Regions from separate parts of the Dactylosporangium sp. NPDC049742 genome, predicted to be linked through region 1. Evidence: riboswitches for the same ligand, from Rfam matches in the RefSeq annotation. Region 1 holds a riboswitch; the other holds the start of a gene.
What was found. A riboswitch is a leader RNA that binds a small molecule or an ion and turns the genes downstream of it on or off. The one in region 1 is predicted to bind S-adenosylmethionine.

Region 2: another riboswitch for S-adenosylmethionine. It lies ahead of thrC (threonine synthase); the one in region 1 lies ahead of AB0J72_RS47215 (aminotransferase class V-fold PLP-dependent enzyme).

Annotation. Positions count from the first base shown of each region.
Region 1 covers NZ_JBFANF010000064.1:60,518-64,062, reverse strand. Annotated here, with positions in the region: gene AB0J72_RS47215 (aminotransferase class V-fold PLP-dependent enzyme) at 30-1,223, opposite strand; SAM riboswitch class IV at 1,236-1,353, opposite strand; gene AB0J72_RS47210 (PrsW family intramembrane metalloprotease) at 1,656-3,104, shown strand; gene AB0J72_RS47205 (co-chaperone GroES) at 3,095-3,424, opposite strand.
Region 2 covers NZ_JBFANF010000012.1:3,970-7,514, reverse strand. Annotated here, with positions in the region: gene AB0J72_RS17255 (ABC transporter permease) at 1-193, shown strand, start outside; gene AB0J72_RS17250 (hypothetical protein) at 230-706, shown strand; gene AB0J72_RS17245 (glucosyl-3-phosphoglycerate synthase) at 746-1,672, opposite strand; SAM riboswitch class I at 1,781-1,919, shown strand; gene thrC (threonine synthase) at 1,930-3,198, shown strand.

The sequences.
Region 1 (3,545 bases):
CGTGGGATCGTGGCGGTGGGCCGGGTGGCTCAGCGGTGCAGGGCGTCCAGGAGGCGGTCGATGTGGGCCTCCGTGGTGCCGAGGCCGAAGCTGGCCCGCACCGCCTGGGGCGGCACCGGCGCCGACGGGGCGATCCTCGACGTCGCCTCCGACAGCAGCCGCCGGGTCAGCGGATGCGCGCAGAACAGCCCCGTCCGCACCCCGATCCCGTGGTCCCGGCCGAGCGTCGTGGCCAGCGCGCCGGGGTCCTCGCCCAGCACCGCGAACGACACGATGCCGACCCGCTCCGCGTCCGCCCCGAACAGCCGCAGCTCCTCCACGTGCGGCAGCCGCGCCAGGCCCGCCCGCAGCCGCGCCACCAGGGCCCGCTCCGCGGAGTGGTCGGCGGCGGCGAGCGCCCGGCACGCGGCCGCGATCGCGACGGCGCCGAGCAGGTTGGGCGTGCCGGCCTCGTGCCGCGCCGGCCCGGTCGCCCACCGGACGTCGAGGTCGTCGCCGACGTTGGCGCTCGCGCCGCCCCCGGCCAGGTACGGCTCGGCGGCGTCCAGCCAGTCCGCCCGCCCGGCCAGCACCCCGGCCCCGAACGGCGCGTAGAGCTTGTGCCCGGAGAACGCCACGTAGTCGGCGCCCAGCGCGGTCAGGTCGACCGGGGCGTGCGGGGCGAGCTGCGCCGCGTCGACCGCCAGCCGGGCCCCGTGGCGGTGCGCCACCTCGGCGAGCGCCGCCACCGGCCACACCTCGCCGGTTACGTTGCTCGCCGCCGTGACGCTCACCAGGCCGCACCGCTGCCGGCGCAGCGCCCACTCCAGCGACTCCACCGCCTCCTGCGGCGAGCGCGGCGCGTCCAGGTGGAGGCTCTGCTGCCACGGCAGCAGGTTGGCGTGGTGCTCCCCGTCGAACGTGAGCACCGTCGTGCCCGCGGGCACCGCCCTGGCCAGCAGGTTCAGGGCGTCGGTGGTGTTGCGGGTGAAGACGACCGTGTCGCCGTCGCGGCAGCCGACGAAGTCCGCGACGGTCTCTCTGGCCTGCTCGTACTCCCGCGTGCACCGCTCCGAGAGTGTGCCGGCGCCGCGGTGGACGCTGCCGTAGAACGGCAGGAGCTCGGCGACCGCGTCGGCGACCACCCGCAGGCACGGGGCGGTCGCGGCGATGTCGAGGTTGGCGAAGTCGACGCTGCGGCCGTCGCGCAGCTTCACGTCACCGGGGGACAGGATCGTGGACATGGCAGAGTCCTCCGCTCGCGCTTGCCCGGACACACCGCGTGCCGGACCGTGTCATCACCCGGGGCACCCCGCCGCGAACGCGAGGGTTGCCGGCCAGCAAGCCGGGGCTTTAGCGCTGGCACTCATGACCTGCTCTCACCGTAGCGCGGATATGGTTGGCCCATGACCGATCTCCCGCCGACTGGGACGCCCCAGGATCCGGGTAGCCGTGACGCCAGCTTGTCGCCGTCGTCGGGTGATGTACGACCGGCGGCCGCCTCTGCCGCGCCCGAGGAACGGTCACCCTGGGCGGCTCCGAGCCCAGCACCGGCCCCGTCGAGCGGCGGTCCGGTTGCTCTGGACAAGGGGCCTGACGCATCGGCCGGCCCTTCCGGCGGTGCTTCCGGCGGTGCTTCAGGCGGAGCTGGTGGTACGGCCGGGCCGGCCGCCGGTATGGCCGCGCCGCAAGGGTGGGACGCGGCCGGCGCCGACGTCGTGCCCAACGTGACGGAGGACGCCGCCCCCGACACCGGGGAGCAGCGCTACCCGACCGCGGCCCTCGCCCTGGCCGCCGCGCCGCCCGCCAAGCGCTCCGACCGCCGCCGCCTCTGGACGCTCATCGGCGTCATGGGCGGCATCGCGGCGTGCGGCGTCGCGCTGCTGGCGTTCTTCGGCTTCAGCGGCGGATGGACCGCCCTCGTCATCGGCGTCGGCGCGGCCGTCATCCCGGTGCCGCTGCTGGTCTCCTGTTTCCTGTGGCTCGACCGGTACGAGCCGGAGCCCGTCCGCTATCTCGTCTTCGTCTTCGGCTGGGGCGCGTGCGTGGCCACCGGCGTCGCGCTCGTGGTCAACACCGCCAGCGGGGTGCTCGCCGACAAGCTCGGCCTGTCGGACGCGATCGTGGCGGTCGTGGTCGCGCCGTTCATCGAGGAGAGCATGAAGGCCCTCGGGCCGGTCCTGCTGCTGTGGCGCCGCCCCCGGGCGTTCTCCGGCCTGATCGACGGCATCGTCTACTGCGGGCTGTCCGCGACCGGGTTCGCGATGGTGGAGAACATCCTGTACCTCGGGTACAAGGGCTACGCCGACACCGCCGAGCACGGCGGCGCGGTGAAGGGCGCGGCGGCGCTCGTCGGCATCTTCATCGTGCGCATCCTGATGACCGGGTTCGCGCACCCGCTCTTCACGTCGATGACCGCGATCGGGCTCGGCACCGCGTCGCGCAGCTCGACGAAGGCGGTCAAGTGGCTCGCCCCCCTCGCCGGCCTGCTGCTCGCGATGCTGCTGCACGGCTCGTGGAACCTCATGTCGGTGATCGCCGCCGCGAAGCCGATCATCCTGCTGTACGGCTACTTCTCCGTCATGATGCCGATCTTCCTCTGCATGGTCGGCTTCGCGCTGTGGCAGCGTGCGGCCGAGGGCAGGCTGACCGAGCGGATGCTCACCGAGTACGCGCGGGCCGGCTGGCTCTCCCCGCCGGAGGTGGCGTCGCTCGGCACGCTCGGCAGGCGGCTGTCCGCCCGCCGGTGGGCCAAGCGGGTCGCCGGCGACCCGGGTGCCAAGGCGATGAAAGCCTTCCAGTTCGACGCGACGAAGCTCGCCCTGCTCCGCGACGGCATGCGCCGCGGCCTGGACAACACGCCGGCCCGCCGGATGGAGGCCCTCGCCGAGGAGCGCCAGCTGCTGACGGCGCTCGCCGCCTACCGGCAGGTCTTCGTCGGGCGCGATCCGCAGGCACCCATGGCGGTGTGGGACGGCAGCAGGTACCACATCACCTTCCCGGACGGGATGGTCCGGGTGCTCGCCGCTCCGCCCACCCCGGTCGTGCCCGTCCCGGTCGTCGTGCCGCCGCCGCCCCCGCCGCCGATGTACGCCGGATACCCGTACCCCTATCCCTACAGGTAGAGCCCCGTCGAGTCCGGCTCGACCCGCCGCGCCGCGACGGCGTGCACGTCCCGCTCACGCAGCAGCACATAGTCGCGGCCCTGCAGCTCCACCTCGGAGCGGTCCTCCGGGTCGAACAGCACCCTGTCGCCGGCCACGATCGACCGTACGTTGGGCCCCACCCCGACGGCGGTGGCCCACGACAGGCGCCGCCCCACCGACGCCGTGGCCGGGATCACGATGCCGGACGCGTGCCGGCGCTCGCCCTCGGCCCCTTCGAGCCGGACGAGGACCCGGTCGTGCAGCAACCGGATCGGCAGGCCCCCTTCCACATCGGACACGACGGGCGGGGTGGTGGCCGGCGGGTAACCGGCGGCTGGCTGGGCTGTCACGGTTGCGACGCTACCGCCTGGGTACGTGCGATCGCCGCGGGACCCGGACTACGGTGAAGCGTCCGGTCGG
Region 2 (3,545 bases), on a different contig from region 1:
GGACCAGATCACCGCCCTCGGAAACCTCCGCAACTTCCTGCCCACCCACTACAACGACGCCTGGCTCGGCCTGCTCTCCACCCCGTTGCAGACCGACGACATCGTGAAGGGCTGCATCGCCTCCCTCGCCTACGCCACCGTCTTCTTCTCCCTCGCGTGGTGGCGCTTTCTGCGAAAAGACGTGGTGAGCTGAATGCGTCTCGCGTACTGACCGGTAGGGTGCCGGTCCATGCGAACCTCGGCGCTCCGCGGTGCCTGGCTTCTCGTCCTCGGCCTCGCGGCGCTCTCCGGCACCCTCTACTACGACCAGGCCAACGTGGCGGCCTGGACCTCCTACGTCGCCTCCACCAACGCGATGAGCGGCCCCGCCGAGGTCTTCACCGCCCAGATCTTCACCCTCATCGGCGCCCTGGCGTCGGCCTCGGCCGCGTCGCTGGTCGCCGTCTGCGCCCTGCTCTTCGCCACCGGCCGCACCTTCGGCCACTGGGCCCTGCGCCTGACCGTGGTGCTGACCCTGGTCCTGCTGTCGCTGGTCGCGGTGGTCGTCGTGGTCGCCACCCTGACGGGCGACCCGCCGGCCGCCGTCATCGACACCCCCATCTGGCTCCTGGCCGCCGAGTGGCTCGCCGTCCTGACCGCCCTGGCCGGCGCCGCCATCACCACCTCGACGCTCTGGGGCTTCACCCCCGCCACCGACCCCTTCTGACCGCGGGCCTGCGCACGGCGTACCAGCGACGGGAAACGGCTAGGCGAGCGGCCTCCGGTAGCCCGGGATCGTGGTCATCGGGGGCCGGTCCGGGTGGGCGACCGGGTGGTCGGCGGGGGTGACCGTGCCGGCGCGCCGGACGAACTGGGTGAGGGTCGGCCAGACCGGGGCGCCGGGGGTGACCCGGGTGTGGATGGTGTGCAGGATCGTGGCGGCCATGCGGCCCAGGGCCGCGGTGTCCTGGTGACCGTGGGTGCGCTGGCCGAGGTCGACCTGTGCGACCGCGTCCAGGCCGGCGGTGCGGTAGGTGTCGATGAGCAGGCCGGTCTCGACGCCGTAGCCCGCGGCGAAGGGCAGGGACTCCAGCAGGGAGCGGCGGGCCGCGTACTCGCCGGCGAGGGGCTGCACGACGCCGGCCAGGGCGGGGAAGTAGGCGTTGAGCAGCGGGCGGGCGGCGAGCTCGGTGACGCGCCCGCCGCCGCCGGCCGAGACGTCCAGGAGGGGGCGGTCGTAGAAGGCCTTCACCATCTGGGTGGCCGGGTCGTCCAGCAGCGGGCCGAGGAGGCCGGTGACGAAGTGCGGCCGGAAGTCGGTGAGGTCGGCGTCGACGTACACCAGGATGTCACCGGTGGCGACGGCCAGGGCCTTCCAGAGCACCTCACCCTTCCCGGGGCGGGAGCCGGTCCCGGGGAGGATGTCGTCGCGGTGGTGGACGGTGGCGCCGGCCTGGCGGGCGACCTCGGCGGTCCGGTCGACGGAGCCCGAGTCGACCACGATCACCTCGTCGACGAGGGGCATGAGGGTGCGCGCGCCGGTGACGATCTCGGCGACGGTCGGCTCCTCGTCCAGCGCCGGCAGCACGACGCTGATCCGGGTGTCGCCCTTGCGGTCGTAGAGGTCGGTGAGGGGCCAGTCGCGCCACGTCGAGGTGCGCTTGGCGAACCAGTCCGCCGCGTCGGGATGCATGAGTGAAACCGTAGTCAGGTCCATCTCGTGAGATGACTCATACAACGGCACCCGTGTCGGCCCTTACACTCGAATGCGAACCACGCGAACAGCACGTCACAACTGAATACCTCATCCAGAGGGGCAGAGGGATACGGCCCGATGAAGCCCCGGCAACCCCTGCGACACGTCTCGACGCTGAGGCCAGTCGCGGTAGGTGCCAAATCCGTCCCGGTGCGCAAGGCCATGCACCTGGGAAAGATGAGAGGAAGGCCTCCATGACCTCGACGCTCGGCGTCTTCACCGACTCTCCCGCCCGCCACCTGGTCTGCCGTGGCTGCGGCGCCCAGTTCCCGCTCGCTGCGCAGCACGCCTGTTACGAGTGTTTCGGCCCGCTCGAGGTGGGCTACGACGCCGAGGCGCTCGCCCGGGTCACCCGCGAGCAGATCGAAGCCGGCCCCCAGAACATCTGGCGCTATGCGCCGCTGCTGCCGGTCGGCACCGACCCCGCCAGCCGCGTGAGCCTCGACCCGGGGCTGACCCCGCTGGTCAAGGCGGATCTGCTGGCCAAGGAGCTCGGCATCACCGGCGCGCTGTGGGTGAAGGACGACTCGGCCAACCCGACCCACTCGTTCAAGGACCGGGTCGTCTCGGTGGCGCTGACGGCGGCGAAGGCGCTGGGGTTCACCCGCTACTCGTGCGCCTCCACCGGCAACCTGGCCAACTCGGTCGCCGCGCACGCGGCGCGCGCCGGGGTGCCGTCGACGGTGTTCATCCCGTCGGACCTGGAGCCCGGCAAGGTCGTCATGAGCGCCGTGTACGGCGGTGACGTCGTGGCGATCGAGGGCTCCTACGACGACGTCAACCGGCTGTGCTCGGAGCTGACCGAGACCGACGAGTTCGAGGACACGGCGTTCGTCAACGTCAACGTGCGGCCGTTCTACGCCGAGGGGTCCAAGACGCTCGGGTATGAGGTCGCGGAGCAGCTCGGCTGGCGGATCCCGGCGCAGGTCGTGATCCCGATGGCCAGCGGCGAGCTGCTGACGAAGATCGACAAGGCGTTCAGCGAGCTGGTGGAGATCGGGCTCGTGCCCGACACGGAGTGGACGGTGTTCGGCGCGCAGTCCGCCGGCTGCAACCCGATCGCGGTGGCGCTGCACAAGGGCACCGACGAGATCGTGCCGGTGAAGCCGACGGGCATCGCCAAGTCGCTCAACATCGGCGACCCGGCGGCCGGCGTCTACGCGCTGGAGTCGGTGCGGCGCACCGGCGGCTGGATGGAGTACGTCGACGACGACGAGATCCGCGCCGGCATCGAGCTGCTCGCCCGCACGACCGGCGTGTTCGCCGAGACCGCCGGCGGGGTCACCACCGCGGTGCTGAAGAAGCTGGTCGAGACCGGCAGGCTCGACCCGTCGAAGGAGACGGTCGTCTTCAACACCGGCGACGGGCTGAAGACCCTCGACGCGGTCGCCGGCACGGTCGGCCCGACGCACCGGGTCAAGCCCTCGCTGAAGTCCGTCCGCGAGGCCGGGCTGGTGAGCTGAGGTCCGGGCCAGTTCGGCTGAGGGCTGATTTTTTCGCGCAACCCACCGGCGCCGTGACGGACGGTATCGGTTCGGGTGCGGCCGAGAGAGCGCTTTCACTCCTTGGACGAGGGGTGACTCAGCCGATCGACGGAGTTGGTCGCGACGCAGTGTGATCGCGCTCAAGCCGTGCGTCTAGAAGCCACCCGGCGAGGGACTTGACGACCTCAGGACCGCGCGCCAGGATGCTCGGTGCGGGAGGACGTGTCGCCGCGAGGCCCGGACCCTGGTCCAGGCCCGCGACCACAACACCGGAGGTGTTGGCGAGCGTCCTCTCGACCATTTCCACCGGTCCCCATATATCTGTT